DNA from 2 places in the Desulfitibacter alkalitolerans DSM 16504 genome. Region 2 is predicted to be linked to the other one. Evidence: a T-box and tRNA genes for the amino acid it is inferred to sense, from the RefSeq annotation. Region 2 holds a T-box; the other holds one or more tRNA genes.
The links. A T-box is a leader RNA that pairs with one kind of tRNA and senses whether it is charged. The one in region 2 lies ahead of ileS (isoleucine--tRNA ligase), so its partner is inferred to be a tRNA-Ile.
Positions count from the first base shown of each region.

Region 1: it encodes a tRNA-Ile, which carries the amino acid that the T-box ahead of ileS (isoleucine--tRNA ligase) is inferred to sense. The anticodon was not compared.

Region 1 covers NZ_KK211100.1:413,752-421,921, forward strand. The annotation lists gene K364_RS0107780 (zinc ribbon domain-containing protein) at 1-275, opposite strand, end outside; gene K364_RS0107785 (Nif3-like dinuclear metal center hexameric protein) at 337-1,455, opposite strand; gene K364_RS0107790 (tRNA (adenine(22)-N(1))-methyltransferase) at 1,446-2,138, opposite strand; tRNA gene K364_RS0107795 (tRNA-Val) at 2,321-2,396, opposite strand; tRNA gene K364_RS0107800 (tRNA-Glu) at 2,417-2,492, opposite strand; tRNA gene K364_RS0107805 (tRNA-Ile) at 2,525-2,599, opposite strand; tRNA gene K364_RS0107810 (tRNA-Asn) at 2,607-2,681, opposite strand; gene rpoD (RNA polymerase sigma factor RpoD) at 2,787-3,872, opposite strand; gene dnaG (DNA primase) at 3,916-5,721, opposite strand; gene K364_RS0107825 (deoxyguanosinetriphosphate triphosphohydrolase) at 6,227-7,234, opposite strand; gene tatC (twin-arginine translocase subunit TatC) at 7,221-7,964, opposite strand.
Region 2 covers NZ_KK211100.1:273,784-281,953, forward strand. The annotation lists gene K364_RS0106975 (PFL family protein) at 1-703, opposite strand, end outside; gene K364_RS0106980 (ACT domain-containing protein) at 721-999, opposite strand; gene ileS (isoleucine--tRNA ligase) at 1,117-3,891, opposite strand; T-box leader at 3,953-4,181, opposite strand; gene K364_RS23115 (DivIVA domain-containing protein) at 4,245-4,772, opposite strand; gene K364_RS0106995 (YlmH family RNA-binding protein) at 4,787-5,518, opposite strand; gene K364_RS0107000 (YggT family protein) at 5,565-5,822, opposite strand; gene K364_RS23120 (cell division protein SepF) at 5,837-6,295, opposite strand; gene K364_RS0107010 (YggS family pyridoxal phosphate-dependent enzyme) at 6,305-6,991, opposite strand; gene K364_RS0107015 (biotin/lipoyl attachment domain-containing protein) at 7,075-8,031, opposite strand; gene pgeF (peptidoglycan editing factor PgeF) at 8,036-8,170, opposite strand, start outside.

The sequences.
Region 1 (8,170 bases), 140 kb from region 2:
GATAACAGTTCCTTTGGATTTAGAACATTTCCCTCATAAAGCTGTTTTTCCAAGTCCTTTTCCTTTGCTTCAATATCTTTTATTAAAGCATTTATTTTTTTTACAAGCTTATTCTTTTCATCCATTAAACCTTTCAGTTCTTCTTTTTCTCTATTAATTTGTTCGATCCTTCCTTTCCACTCAAGCAGTTCTTCTTTTTTGGCAGTAGAGTTAACCTTTTCTTTTAGTTTAAAATATTCACCTCGTAGGTTTTGATATTCGTAAAGTTTTTTCATATTCACTAAAAGCACCTCCATAGGATAATAAATAACTAAAAGGATAGGGAAAACCCCTATCCTATATATAAGTCCATGGTTCATTATTTACTTTTGACACAATAACTTCCACATTGGCTTTTTGGTTCTGAAGCTCATTATCCAGATTGGAAGCAAAAATGGGTACTATCAACCTTTCAGTGATACCATGACCTGCATCAATAACACAAACACCCAGATTTTCCGCCTCCTGTGCCTGATGATAGCTTACATCTCCAGTTACAAATACCTGAGCACCTTTAATGGCAGCATTGTTTATTATAGTGCCACCAGAACCGCCACATACTCCAACTTTTTCAATCTTTTCCGGAAGTGAACCGGCTATCTTTAATACTGGGGCTTGTAAGCACTCCTTTAACATCTTTAAAAATTCATTTTTTGAAAGAGGATTAGTATAAATTCCAATTAAACCCAGGCCGTATTCCTCACCAGAATTGGCAAGTGGATAAAGATCATATGCTACCTCTTCGTAGGGATGTGCCTTTATTACTGCTTTTAGCACTTTATTCAGCAGTTTTTCAGGAACAATAGTCTCCAGGCGCATTTCCTCCACTTCCTCTATTTCTCCAGTCCTGCCTACATATGGACTGCTGCCCTCAAGTGGCTTAAAAGATCCTATTCCAGTTGTTCCAAAGGAGCAATGTGAATAATTCCCTATCCACCCTGCACCGGCATTGCCCATGGATAGTTTAACCTGTTCCACATGGGACATTGGCACAAAAACTACAAATTTAAAAAGCTTTTCAATACTCTCTACCTTTAAAATTTCTCCATGCCCTAAACCCAGCTTTTCAAAGAGCGCTTGATTAACTCCACCCCTACACAAGTCTAGATTGGTGTGGGCAGCATAGACGCTGATCTCATTTTGTATGAGTTTCTTTAAAACTGCCCCCATGGGATTGTCCCAAAGTATATTCTTTATAGGTTTGAATATTAATGGGTGATGGGAAATAATCATTCCTGCTCTAAGCTCAATAGCCTCATCCACTACCTGTTCGTTGACATCAAGGGAAACCAATATTTTATCTGTTTCTCCTTTGGGATTCCCCACTAAAAGACCAACGTTATCCCAGTCATAGGCTAGTTTTTTTGGGGCTATCTTTTCAATTGTCTGGACAATAGTGGCAACCTTTACAGACACGATACCAACACCTTTTCTAACATTTTTGCCTTTGCATTATAGTACTTCATTCTATCCTTGGCTGTTATCTTATTACTCTTATCAAGGTTATTAGCTATTTCTCTATATCGTTGAATTTTTCCTTCTAAAAGCATGGGAAATAGGGGATGTTTTTTTCTATATAATATTGGGCCAATTTCAATGAGTATATCATCAAAATCCTGAGAAACACCAGGCTCAGCAATAATAATTTCATAAAGCCTGTCATTTTCCATAACAAGGTCCTCATCAGCTATTGTTAAGCCTTTAGTATAGTGTAAATAGTTCCTTACTAATTCACACCCATTCATGGGCTGCAAAATTACTCTATTGACATTTTTCAGTAGGCTTGCTCCTCTTTTTAAGATTTCAATAATAGTCTTGCCTCCCATACCGGCTATGACTACAATATCAACCTTATCATTTAACACAGGCTCTAAACCATCACCCAATCGTAGATCTATGTACTTATCCAGCCCAAGTGTGGCAACATTATTCTTGGCCTTTAGATATGGACCACGATTTAATTCAACACCTATTACTTGCCAGGATAAACTATTTTGAATCAAGAATATTGGCAGTAAAGCATGGTCTGTTCCAACGTCTACAACATGAGAATTGGGTGTTATATATTTTGCAATTGTGGCAAGCCTATTGTTTAACATATTTTGCCTCCCATTTATACAAAATTGGTATTCTATTTAAATTCACCAAAACTTTCAGAATTCCTTGGTTTTTTTACAAAAACAATTCTCTTCTTTAATAATATCTAATTATATGAAAAAATATACAATTAATGGTTAATTAGAAAGCAAAAAACCTTGCATTGCAAGGTTTAATTTCAATATGGTGGGCGATGACGGGCTTGAACCGCCGACATCCTGCTTGTAAGGCAGGCGCTCTCCCAACTGAGCTAATCACCCATTTTTTTAGATGTTTAAATTGGTGACCCGTAGGGGATTCGAACCCCTGTTACCGGCGTGAAAGGCCGGTGTCTTAGACCCCTTGACCAACGGGCCGAATTAATTAATTTGCATTATTTACCTATTATTGGTGGGCCCACCTGGGATCGAACCAGGGACCGACCGGTTATGAGCCGGTGGCTCTACCGCTGAGCTATGGGCCCAATAAAATGGCTCCCCGGGCTGGGCTCGAACCAGCAACCACTCGGTTAACAGCCGAGTGCTCTACCATTGAGCTACCGAGGAACGCCCCTCAATACTGACAAAGTATAGTATAAAACATTCCAAATACGTTGTCAATAGTAATTTTTGTTACTACTCTATATTACTACTCTATATTACTACTCTATATTACTCTAGATAATCCTTAAGCTTTTTACTTCTACTTGGATGGCGAAGCTTTCGTAATGCTTTAGCTTCTATTTGCCTAATTCTTTCTCTAGTAACTCCAAATTCTTGCCCTACCTCTTCTAATGTTCTAGTTCTGCCATCATCCAAGCCAAAGCGAAGCCTTAATACCTTTTCTTCTCTAGGTGTTAATGTGTCTAATACATCCTCTAATTGCTCTCTAAGCAGGGTAAAAGAGGCTGCTTCTGCAGGTGCCAGTGCATCCTGATCCTCAATAAAATCACCCAAATGACTATCCTCTTCTTCACCAATGGGAGTTTCCAAAGAAACTGGTTCTTGAGCAATTTTTATTATCTCTCTAACCCTTTCCTCTGGAATATCCATTTCTACTGCTATCTCTTCTGGGCTTGGCTCTCTTCCTAACTCTTGCAGCAGCTGCCTGGATACCCTAATCAGTTTATTAATGGTTTCAACCATATGCACAGGAATTCTGATTGTTCTGGCCTGATCAGCAATTGACCTGGTTATTGCCTGACGAATCCACCACGTAGCATAGGTGCTAAACTTGAATCCTTTGCGATAGTCAAATTTCTCAACAGCCTTAATTAATCCTAAATTTCCCTCCTGTATTAAATCAAGGAACAACATGCCTCTTCCAACATAACGTTTGGCTATACTGACAACCAATCGAAGGTTTGCTTCAGCCAACTTGCGTTTTGCTTCAATGTCTCCCTGCTCTATTCTTATTGCTAGCTCTATTTCTTCATCTGCCGACAGCAAAGGAACTCTCCCTATTTCCTTTAAATACATTCGTACAGGATCATCTATTCCTATTCCCTCTGGAATAGACAAATCTATATCTATTTCAAGATCTTCCTTGTCGTCTTCCGCTTCTAACTGACCACTTTCAGGTATAACCTCAATTCCCATACTAGCTAAATGCTCATATATTTCATCTATTTGATCTGGGCTTAATTCTATACCTTGTAAAGTATCCATTATTTCTTTGTAGGTTAATATTCCACGTTTTTTCCCTATTTCTATGAGCTGCTTTATATTTTCTGTTTTCTTATCATCTTCTTTCACCATTGTCCCCCCTTCCATTAGGGTCATCATGCTTGAGCTTATGACTTTATTTTTTCCATTCTCGTTGGAGCTCAATTAAATTTAACACCAATGAGTCTACAACTTCCCTTTGCTCACATTCCTCTGCTGCTGAAATCTCTTTTTTAAGGCTTTCTATTTGGGTTTTATACCAGTTGTTCTTTATTATATAAACACAATCATTTATTGAATAAGTGTCTTCACTAGTGTTGAGTATTTCTGGTAAGAAACTCTGCAATTCCTCAGGTAGTGTAAGTATAAAAGCTTTAAAATTAAACCCATCACTAACCTTATTAGTTTCAATATATTTTATCAAACTTCTTATTATTAATCTAAACTTGGAAATCTGAAATAAGTGTAAACCCACAACTTCCTGAAACCAATCTATCTTTTGGGGATTTTCCATTATATACCTTACAATAAATCTTTCCACCCTGTATTGTATACTGTTCCCCAATAGATACTTTTCTTTGCTATTATTCCTTAGTGTTGCCTTTTTATCCCTATTGGCACCAATATTTTGCAGACTTTTGGAGTATTTTCCAATCTCTGCAGCTATTACTTGTTCAGTAACACCTAGTTTGCTGGAAATTAACCTTATATAGTATTCTCTTTCTACAAGACTGTCAATCTCTGTGAGATCTCTAATGATAAAATCAAGTACCTTTTTCTTACCTTCTATAGTGTCTAGGTTGTTTTTTTGTGCGGCAATTCTTAACTTATATTCAAGTAAATGGACTGCATCGTTTTTTATACAATGAACAAATCTTTCAGGGCCATGTTTTCTTATATAATCATCTGGATCACTTTTATCAGGTAAAGTAAGGATTTTAACCTTGCAGCCATTTTCGTGCAGGACAGATAGTCCTCTTAAAGCTGCCTCTTGGCCAGCTTCATCAGCATCATAGGCAATTACTACATTATCAGTATACCTTTTTAGCATTCTTGCTTGTTCTGCTGTAAATGCAGTACCTAATGATGCTACTGTATTTTTTATTCCCTTTTGATGGGCTGCAATAACATCCATGTATCCTTCTACCAATATAACCAGGTCTTTTCTTCTTACTTCATCTCTCGCAATGTTCATGCCATAAAGAAGCTTGCTTTTTTGAAATATTTTTGTCTCAGGACTATTAAGATATTTTGGAGCCTTTATTGTATCATCTATTATGCGACCCCCAAAGCCTATAATCAAGCCATTGAGGTTATATATAGGGAAAATAATCCTACCTCTAAAACGGTCATAATATCCTGAATTATTCCCGGTACTTGGACTTATCAAACCTACCTTCTCTAATTCAGATGGTGGCACATTCCTTTTTTTCATAAAACTTATTAATGAATCCCAATCATCTAATGAGTAGCCTATGCCAAACTCCATAATGATGTCAGATGAAATGCCACGGTTTTTTAAATATTCAAGGGCTTTTTTGCCTTTTGAGCTCTCCATAAGCATATAATGATAATATTTTTGTGCTAGAGAGTTTATTTCTATTAAAAAATTTTTTTCCTTATCTACCTTCTTGATTAATTTGTTATCTGTTAGCAAAATTCCTGCTTGTGATGCTAAAAATTCTGCAGCTTCAACAAAAGTATAATTCTCTGCTTTCATAAGAAAGGTGAAGACATTGCCTCCAGCACCACAGCCAAAGCAATAAAAAAGGCCTTTGGAAGGGTTAACTGAAAAGGATGGTGTTTTTTCACTATGAAAGGGGCATAGACCAATATAATTTTGTCCTTGCTGCTTTAATGATACATATCTGGATACAATTTGCTCTATGGAAACCCTTTCTAAAATTTCCTGAACCTTTTCCTCAGGAATAAAATTTTTCACCTTAAATCACCTGATTAATGAGTTTATATATTATTTCGTCATAAAACCATTAAGTCCTCCTATAGGATTTGCTGAGCAATGGTTATACATATTCTATATATATAGCTGTTTTCCTTCTATTTAAAAGCAATAAAAGTAATATATGTAGCAAAATTAGATAAAAAATAAAAATTTGTAAAATATTATCCCTATATGCTGACTGTTAATCCATCATGCAAGCCAATACTTTCCTAGTGTATGAGTATATATCATATGCTATACTAATAGTTGAAGAGAGTAATATCCCTTCATATCTTATTATTTTCCCTTTTGTTTTTTATTAACCTCCCAGGGCTTTGGGAGGCTTTTTTTGTATTGTATATTGTATAGAAAAATGAACATAAAAAGAAGCAAGCATCTCTTCGTCGGTCAGACTATTTAGGCATTGACTAGATACCTAACAGGATGCTTGCTTCTTGGTAGTATTATTAACATAATTAATCTAGAATATACATCTATAATATTACTAAATAATAGAAAAACCTGATGGCACAAAAAGCTTTTGATAGATGGCTATAGCATATCTATCTGTCATACCAGCTATATAATCTATAACCAGAATATCCTCATTTGTTTCAGCATCATTATGTGCTTTATATTCATTGGATATTTCCTGTGGATGATTGCAATAGTAATGGTAAATCTCCTGCACCAATCTCATGGCTTTTTTTTCTTCAGTTTTGGCCAGAGAACCTATATAAACATTTCTAAACAAAAATTGTCGCAATTCATCCATTGCAGCAGATACTTCCTTGCTCATTGTTATATAAGGTTTATCCCAGCTTGCATCAATCATATCTCTAACCATTTTATTAATTCTTTCACTATGCTTAAAACCAAGAACCTTAAGGCATTCCTTTGGCAGGCTTTCTAGTGACATCACTCTTCCCCTAATGGCATCATCAATATCATGGTTAATATATGCTATTCTGTCAGCTATTTTTACAATCTGTCCCTCCAGTGAACTAGGGGTTACATCTCCAGTATGATTTACTATGCCGTCTCTTACTTCCCAGGTTAAATTCAATCCAGTACCTAACTCCAGTTTATCAACTACTCTTAAGCTTTGGATGTTATGCTTAAATCCCCCGGGGTGCACCTGGTTAAGGGCCGTTTCACCTGCATGGCCAAAGGGAGTGTGGCCTAAATCATGGCTTAAAGAGATAGCTTCTGCTAAATCTTCATTAAGCCTTAAGGCCCTTGCTGCAGTCCTTGCTATCTGACTTACCTCTAAAGTATGGGTTAGCCTTGTGCGAAAATGATCTCCTTCCGGTGATATGAAAACCTGTGTTTTGTGCTTAAGCCTTCTAAATGCCTTTGAGTGAATAACTCTATCCCTGTCTCTTTGAAATGCTGTACGCACATCACATGGTTTTTCCTGAACTATTCTCCCCAGTGTAGATTTTGATTTAACAGCATAAGGGGAAAGCCAATCCTCTTCTCTTTTTTCAAAAAGCTCTCTAAGAGATGACATCTGTCTCCTCATCCTCTTCTTTAACTTTTTTTCTTATTAGCCAGGCAATCAAAATACTAATTTCATAAAGCAGTATTACAGGACCTGCCATAAGCAGCTGGGAAACTACATCTGCAGGGGTTAAAACTGCGGAAATTATAAATATAATAAATATAGCGTACTTTCTTTTGGCTTTAAAAAACTTATAGTCTGCAGCACCAATTTTAACTAGAAACACCACTGCCAGGGGCAGCTGAAATACTAACCCAAATGGCAGCAGAAATCCTAAAACAAAAGCAACATATCTAGCAAATGACAGCATGGGTAACAGGTCAGCACCCTGCCCAATAAAGAAAAGTAGTGCAAGGGGCAGTACTACATAATACCCAAAAACAACCCCTGCTGCAAATAATATGGCAGACATGGGGGCTATCATATAAACATATTTTCTTTCATGGGCATATAATGCTGGCAGAATAAAGCTCCATATCTGCCATGCAGTAAAAGGTATAGTAATTATAAATCCAGACAGGAGACTTATTTTTAATCTTGTAATAAAAACCTCTGTTACGGCAAGCTGTGCTAATTGAATATCTTTCCCAGCTATGGGAGCATTGATTATTATAAATAAAACATCTTCGAACAGGGCAAAGCTTACCACAGTGCCAACTAATACTGCTATCACAATTCTGATAATTACTTTTCGTAATTCTTCTAAATGGTCTATTAAGGTCATTGATGTGTCTGACATGAATTTGCCCCCTTGGCAGTGTAACCTTTTGAATAGTTATTCTTTATGATAGTATAAAACAAAACTTGGCTTGCGCCAAGTCTTTTAGAACGCAGAGGGAAGCCTTAGTCTGGTGAATAACGAACTTAGACGTTATATATCAGCTATGAAGTAAGACGCTGCGTTTTAGCCGACCGCTATCTTCAGGCAAAATTATGTTTTCTACG
Region 2 (8,170 bases):
GATGCTTTCTAACAGCATTGAGAACAACTCCAGGTCCGCTTACCCCAACGTTTATTACCGTTTCCGGTTCACCAACACCATGAAAGGCACCTGCCATAAAGGGATTGTCCTCAGGAACATTGCAAAAAATAACCAGCTTTGCACAGCCAAGGCCGCCCTTGTCTGCAGTCTCTTCAGCAGTCTTTTTAATTATTTCACCCATTAGCTTAACAGCATCCATGTTGATGCCAGCTTTGGTGGAACCAATATTTACAGATGAACAAACCCTTTCAGTTACACTCAAGGCTTCCGGTATACTATTAATCAGCAATTTTTCTGATTTGGTAAAGCCCTTATGTACTAGAGCACTAAAACCACCAATAAAGTTTACTCCCACCTCACTGGCTGCCTTATCCAAGGCCCTGGCAGCCTTAACATAGTCCTGTTCACTCTCACCCTTCATCACTAAAGAAATTGGAGTTACAGAAATTCTTTTATTGATAATAGGTATGCCATATTCTTTTTCTATTTCTTCTCCAACCTTTACAAGATTTCTGGCTCTCTCTACAATTTTGTCATAAATGTTTTGAGAAGTTTTATCTGGTGTATCAGACTGGCAATCCATGAGGTTGATTCCCATTGTAACTGTCCTTATATCTAAATGCTCATTTTCTACCATGCGGATGGTTTCTAAAATTTCCTCCCGGCTAAAATACAAATGCATATTCATTCCTCCATTATCTAAATGCGGTGCATATAGTTGAAAACATCTTCTCTTTGAACTGTAATTTTAACACCAAGGCTGGTGCCTGTTTCTTCCAGACGGGATAATAAATCACTATAAGCAATCCTGGCATCCTTGGCATCTGCCACTAAAATCATGGTAAAAAAGCTCTGCATGATGGTTTGACTAATATCAAGTATATTAACATTTGTGTCTGCCAAAACCCCTGTTACTGCAGCAATTATTCCTACTTTGTCTTTTCCAACAACTGTAATGACAATTTTTGAGCTTTCCATTGCTATACCCCCATAGTTTTATTATCAAATAATAATAGTATATAATTTTCCCATTTGCAAGCAGAGATATAAAATAATTTGACCCACCTGAAACATCCAAGTTGGGTCAAATTTTGGTTAAATTGTTTCTATAACATCAAGGCATCTTGGACACAATAGTTCATCCTCCCTGGTCTGGGATTTATCACTATATTTCCAGCACCTTTCACATTTATCCCCTGTTGCTTTGTCTACTAAAATAACTGCTTCAACCTCATCTGATTTGTATGCATCAGCAGGCATATTGTCTGTCATGGGACTAACCTCAGCACTAGAGACAATAAATATCTGGTCTAAAGGCTCTGACACATTATCAAGAACCTGAAGGAAATCCTGATTTGTGTAAATATGAATACTAGCGTCAAGTGAATGACCAATGGTCTTTTTTTGCCTTGCCAATTCCAGGGCCTTTGAAACCTCTTCACGCAGATTAAGTATTTTATCCCATTTTGCTTCTAAATCAGCATCTAAATAGCTTTCATTTACCTCTGGGTATTCTGCCAATTGGACACTTATTGGATCATCCTTCTTTTTAGGCATGTAGCTCCACACCTCTTCAGTTGTAAAGGCCAGTACAGGCATCAAAATCTTTACAAGAGATGTTAGTATTTCATAAATAACTGTTTGACTTGACCTTCTCAAGCTGTGATCTGCTGGCATTGTATACAACCTATCCTTACAAATATCCAAATAGAAGGCACTCATATCAATAACACAGAAATTATGAACACTATGATACACAACATGAAACTCATATTTCTTGTATGCCTTTGTCACCCTATCAATTAGCTTATGGAGCTTAAGCAGTGCCCACTTGTCTATCTCTGAAAGACTTTCGTATGGGACAATATGACTTTCTGGTTCAAAGTCATACAAGTTGCTCAAAAGAAAACGAAAGGTGTTCCTAATTTTTCTATAGGACTCCGTCATTTGCTTCATAATACCGGGAGAAGCAGCAACGTCACGCCTGTAATCAGCAGATGATACCCACAGCCTTAAAATGTCCGCTCCCATTTGCTCTATAACCTCTAATGGGTCCACACCATTACCCAGGGACTTGGACATCTTCCTGCCCTTTTCATCTACCACATAGCCATGGGTCAACACCTGTCTATAGGGGGCAGTCCCCCTGGTTGCTACAGCAGTTGAAAGAGAAGAATTAAACCATCCCCTGTGCTGATCACTGCCCTCCAGATACATATCTGCCGGCCATCTAAGGTCAGGGTGAGCAGCACATACAGCTTCATGACTAGAACCAGAATCAAACCACACATCCATAATATCAGTTTCCTTCTCAAACCCTTGAGCATTGCAATGGGGACATTTAAAGTCTTCCGGCAGTAATTCCTCTGGACTTCTTTCAAACCATACATTAGATCCATGTTCTTTAAAAAGCTTTTCAATATGAGCAATGGTCTCATCATTGATAATTTCTTTTTTGCAGTCAGAGCAAAATAAGATTGGAATGGGCACTCCCCAGGTTCTCTGCCTTGAAATACACCAATCACTTCTGTCTGCCACCATATTATATATTCTTTCCTCACCCCAGGCTGGAATCCATTCAACCTCTCTAATTGCTTTAAGGGCTGCATCTCTAAAACCATCTATTGAGGCAAACCACTGTTCAGTAGCTCTAAAGATAACAGGAAATTTACATCTCCAGCAGTGAGGATATTGATGCTTGGTAAACTCCAGGTGGAATAGATAGCCCTTATCCTCCAGCTCTTTTGTTATTTCTTTATTTGCCTTATCATAATACATTCCTGCAAACTGTACAGCCTCCTCTGTAAAGACTCCCTTATCATTTAATGGAGAAATTACAGGCAGGCTATACCTCTGGCCCACTGCATAATCATCAAGACCATGCCCAGGAGCAGTATGAACACAGCCAGTACCCTGTTCTAAAGTCACATGTTCTCCTAATATGACTATAGAATCTCTTTCCAGTAATGGATTAGCACACACGATGCCTTCTAACTCTTTCCCATGGAATTCTTGCAGAACCTTATATGCTAATTCTGCTTTTTCCATTACACCTTGAACAAGCTCTTTGGCTAAAAGGAACTTACCCTTTGAAGTATCTACAAGTACATATTTGAACTCTGGATGCACAGCTATTGCAACGTTAGCAGGTAGGGTCCAGGGAGTGGTGGTCCAGATCATTACATATGTGTTATCCCCTGGAACAATACCCTTCCCATCCTTAACAGGAAAATTTACAAAAATGGAGGGAGATTTCTTTTCGCCATACTCTACTTCTGCTTCAGCCAGGGCAGTTTGGCAGTCAGTACACCAGTAAACTGGTTTTAAACCTTTATAAATATAGCCCTTTTTTGCCATTTCACCAAATACTCTAATTTGGACAGCCTCATATTCTGGAGCTAGTGTTAGATATGGCTTATACCAGTCCCCTCGCACACCCAACCTCATAAACTGTTCTCTTTGAACATCAACATATTTTAATGCATAGTCTCTACAGTGATTCCTGAATTCAACAACGCCAATCTTACTCCTATCAAGGCCTAAGTTCTTGATGGCCTGCTGTTCAATGGGCAGACCATGGGTATCCCAGCCAGGCACATAAGGCGCATCATATCCAGACATTGAATAATATTTGACGATAAAATCCTTAAGGATTTTGTTTAACGTGGTTCCTAAATGTATGCCACCATTAGCATAGGGAGGACCATCATGAAGGATAAATTTAGGCTTGTTTTTATTTTTTTCCTGGACCTTCTCATAAATATTCTGTTCCTCCCAAAACTTCAGATACTCAGCCTCCCTTTTGGGCAGGTTAGCACGCATGGGAAAATCTGTTTTTGGTAAATTTAAAGTTTCATCAAATTTTGCCATTATTACAAATCACCTCTATATATTTAGTTATTTCATCAAATAAATAAAATCCCTCATCATTATTAAGGACGAGAGATTCCCGCGGTACCACCTTACTAGGTATTAAAACTCTAAATACTAATACCCTCTTTCTAGCAGTTAAGTAACGGCAAACTAACCGCCCCTTCCTACTTAGATTTCAAAAGGGGTGTTCACAGGTGATTTTCAATAGTATTTTTTCTGGCTTTCACCCTCCCAGAATCGCTGTTAAAAAATATATTACTATTTACTCTCCTGATCATCACATAACACCATCTATGCTGTTTTAACTATGAGGATTAATATTTGCAATAAATTATACCACAACTTAATTTTTAGTCAACTTTTTGTTCGTTAGTTTGTTGTTTAGCTGCGTTTTCCCTGGCACTTGCTGCATCCCCATCCTGTGGTATTGACGTAGATGCATCATCCTTTATCATGCGGTATTGTGTTTCAAGGAGGGATAAAATCTTTAATTTATAGCTGTTAAACTGATTAATGAGACCTTGAAGCTCTTCTTCCTTCTCCTGAACCTTTTTCTGAGCTTCCTCAATCATTCTCTTGGCTTTTAAATCTGCTTCTTGAATTATGAGCTTTGCTTCTCTTCCGGCAGTTTCTTTTAAAGTATCGGCAGTTTTTTGAGCTATTACAAGGGTAGCAGACAAATTATTTTCAATATTTTTATATTTGCCAATATCATCCTCTAACCTCTTAAGCTCTTCCTTGATTACTTGATTTTCTTTATAGATTTTTTCATAATCCATAAGAATCTTGTTCAAAAAGCTGTCCACTTCACTCTGACTGTAGCCCCTAAAAACAACTCTAAACTCAGCATTTTGAATATCCAAAGGTGTAATAGCCATTTATAATCCCCCCATCAGACATAAGCACCAATTTTTAAAGCTATTCTATCCTTTTTAGTAGTTCCCAGAACCTCCATTACTATAATCCGCCCCTTTCCCTGAACTGACAGTATGTCCCCTTCATTAATTTGATAATCAACCCGCGTCATGGGCTGCCAGTTTACCTTAACCCTATCTTTTTTAACCAGCTCAGCAGATTTGGATCTGGACAAGAAGAACCCAGCACTTAATACTGCGTCTAACCTCATTGAAGTTACAGTGGCCCTGATTTCTTTGAGAGATTCTCGAGGCAGCATGAGAGACTCAATTCTTTTTTCCTCACCAACCACAGGCACTGGGCCAATTGATCTCATGTTAGAAATAAGATACCCAGTTACTTTACTATCTGCTAGTACTTGAACCAGATTTTCATTAACAAAAATATCTCCCAGCTTGTCCCTTTTAATACCAGACGCCAGTAGTGCCCCTAAAACATGTCTGTGGCTGTTTTCAAAGAATTTAAAGCTGCCTTGAAAGCAAATAAGGGAAATTTGGAACTCTCTTTTATCTATTTCAAGGTATTCGGGAAAAATATATAGCTTTTTTCTTTCTGCACCCTGGTAACCACCCCATGTAAGAAACTTTATCTCTTGTATTCCCTGTAGAATGCTTGAAGCTGTATTTATAGTAAAGGGGTCAAAGAAGTCACTTACTTGAAGTTGTGATTTCTTTTTACAGGCTTCCACCTTGTCTAAGATATGGTGCATTGCCCCCAGCTGTTCATTATCCCTAATATGGGATAAAATACGTTTTCTATCTAATAAGGAGCCCAATGACAAAAACTTCAATCATTTTAATTAACATAAGGGCTATAATAGGTGAAAAATCTAAGGGCAATGATCCTCTTGGTATTAATCTTCTAATTGGAGCTAGAATTGGCTCAGTTATTTCATAAATAAAGTTTACAAGGGTGTTGTTGGGATTTCCTATTGGTATCCACGATAAGATTACTCTAGCTATAACTAGAAAATATAAGACACGAAAAGCTATGATTATAAAGTCTACCAGCATTTATCAAACAACTCCTAACTTTCACTAGTTTTATTCCATGCAAGATACTCGCCCTTTACAGGGGCATCCTTTACCTCTGTAAGATTAACCACGCTAAAGCTCTGGGGCAGAACTATGACAATATTAGAATTTATTTTTTCCATGGATCCAGAAATTGCATATGTAGTTCCACTTAAAAAGTCTAGAATTCTTTTTGCTAGATCCTTTTCAATTGATTCCATATTAACAATAACAGGTCTAAAGCTCCTTAAATGATCAGCTATACTCTGCACCTGCTCATAGTTTTCTGGGCTAATATATACTATTTTAACAGGCTTATTTTGATGAATACTTATAATATTATTGTTATGTTTAATACTATCTGCCTTATCTATAATAGGGTCTCCTGTGGATGATTTAACTGGCTTGTCCTCAGGTATTTCTTCAATTTCAAAACCTATCCAACTTAATAGCTTGTACCAGTATTTTTTCATATTTACCCCCTATATATGACCAAAAATTTCAGAACCAATACGTACCATATTTGACCCCTCTTCCAGGGCTACTTGATAATCATTGCTCATACCCATTGAAAGATACTTTAATTCGATTCCTGGTATATTAAGAGTGTCCAGCTTGTATTTAAGATTCCTTAATCCTTCAAAGACATGGCGAGTATCTTCAGGATCATCTTCAAATGGTGCCATTGTCATTAATCCCAGAACATTAATATGCTCCATCCTGGATAGCTTCACCAAAAAGCCTTCAACATTTTTGGGGGACATGCCAAATTTACTGATTTCTCCTGAAACATTTACTTGAATAAGGCAATTAAACTTGTAATTAAAAAGCTTGCCCTGTTTATTTAGTTCGTTGGCCAGGCTTTCCCTGTCCAGGGAATGGATTAGTGACACCTTGTTAGTCAAATATTTGACTTTATTTGATTGTAAATGGCCAATAATGTGCCAGTTAACTTTCTCATTAATGCTTGCATGCTTTTTCAAAAAATCCTGGACCCGGTTTTCGCCAATATCCTGTATTCCATATTGAATTACCTGGCTTATAACATCTGCAGATACAGTCTTTGTTACTACTACTAATTTAATTTGCTCTGGTGAATTTCCTCCTTTAGCTGCACTTTTTTTTATTTTCTCTCTAACCTGCTCAATTCTTTCCAGTAAATTGTTCAAAAAGAACCTCTCCCATTATTTATTGAAGGATTAATTTGAAATACCTTAAAAGTTTCGTCAAAAATTGCCAAAATCCTGCTTATTTACAACACTTGTGGATTAATTACTACCGGATAGCCGGGATCCTCAAGCATGATCAGAGCTTTGTCTGAAAGGTTTCTTAGGATATCCACACTCACCCAATCATATGAAGCATGGGTTTGAATGAATACTCCTGGCTCATCTTCTATATATACTATTGCTTGTTTTGAAACCAGGTAGCCCTCTTGCCTGTCTAAAACAAGAGTAAACCTTTCCTTACGAATATTATAAAAATCTTCCTTACGATCTAACACTCTGCCAAAACAAAAAACATCTTTTCCTGAAAGCCCCATGTTTGTAGTACTGATTCTATATTCATTCCTATCATTTTTTAATATCAGGGGCATGTCCTTTAATTCCAAAAGCTCAAAGCCATGTTTTATTACATACTCCTGGGGAAAATACAGTATGAAGTTTACATCAGAAAAGGGGTTAATAATCTTGAGTACTGGGGCTCCTTCTTCAACAAGTTCTCCCTCATTCTTATACTCCCTATATTGACCAAAATCCTTTTTTTTAAGCTCTAGAAGGTCTAATTCGCCAATTTGCTTTCCCTTGAACACCTCTTCAAAACCATCAGTATAAAAGCTTAATACTCCTGCATTACTGGTAGTAATTGGGGTATGCTTAAGATTCCCCTGAAAGGTTTGAGTTGTTAAGGTTGCTACATGTTGATTAACCCTGACCCTTTCTCCTTCACTTAAATCTTCAAAGGATATATGACCCTTATTGGGAGATCTAATTAACATTTCATCACGAATAAATATAACCTCAGCAGGAAACTCTGTTGAAATTACCTTTAGTTCAAGGTTTACTGTCTTTACAGCTTTGCTTGAAATAGACCAAATACCTTTAATGAGAAATAGTAATATCAATAAAACAGCCAGGTATATCCAGCCTTTTTTAATCCTTGACTTCTTTTTTTGAGGTTGGGGTATATATGCTATTTTGGTGGACAACACATCACCTACTAAGCCCTATTACTGCAGCCATTCTCCCTGTTTCTCCCTTATCACGCCGATGGGAGAAAAAGTATTCTTGACTGCAATGGGTACATAATTTACTTATATAAATATTTATATCTAGCAGGCCAGATTC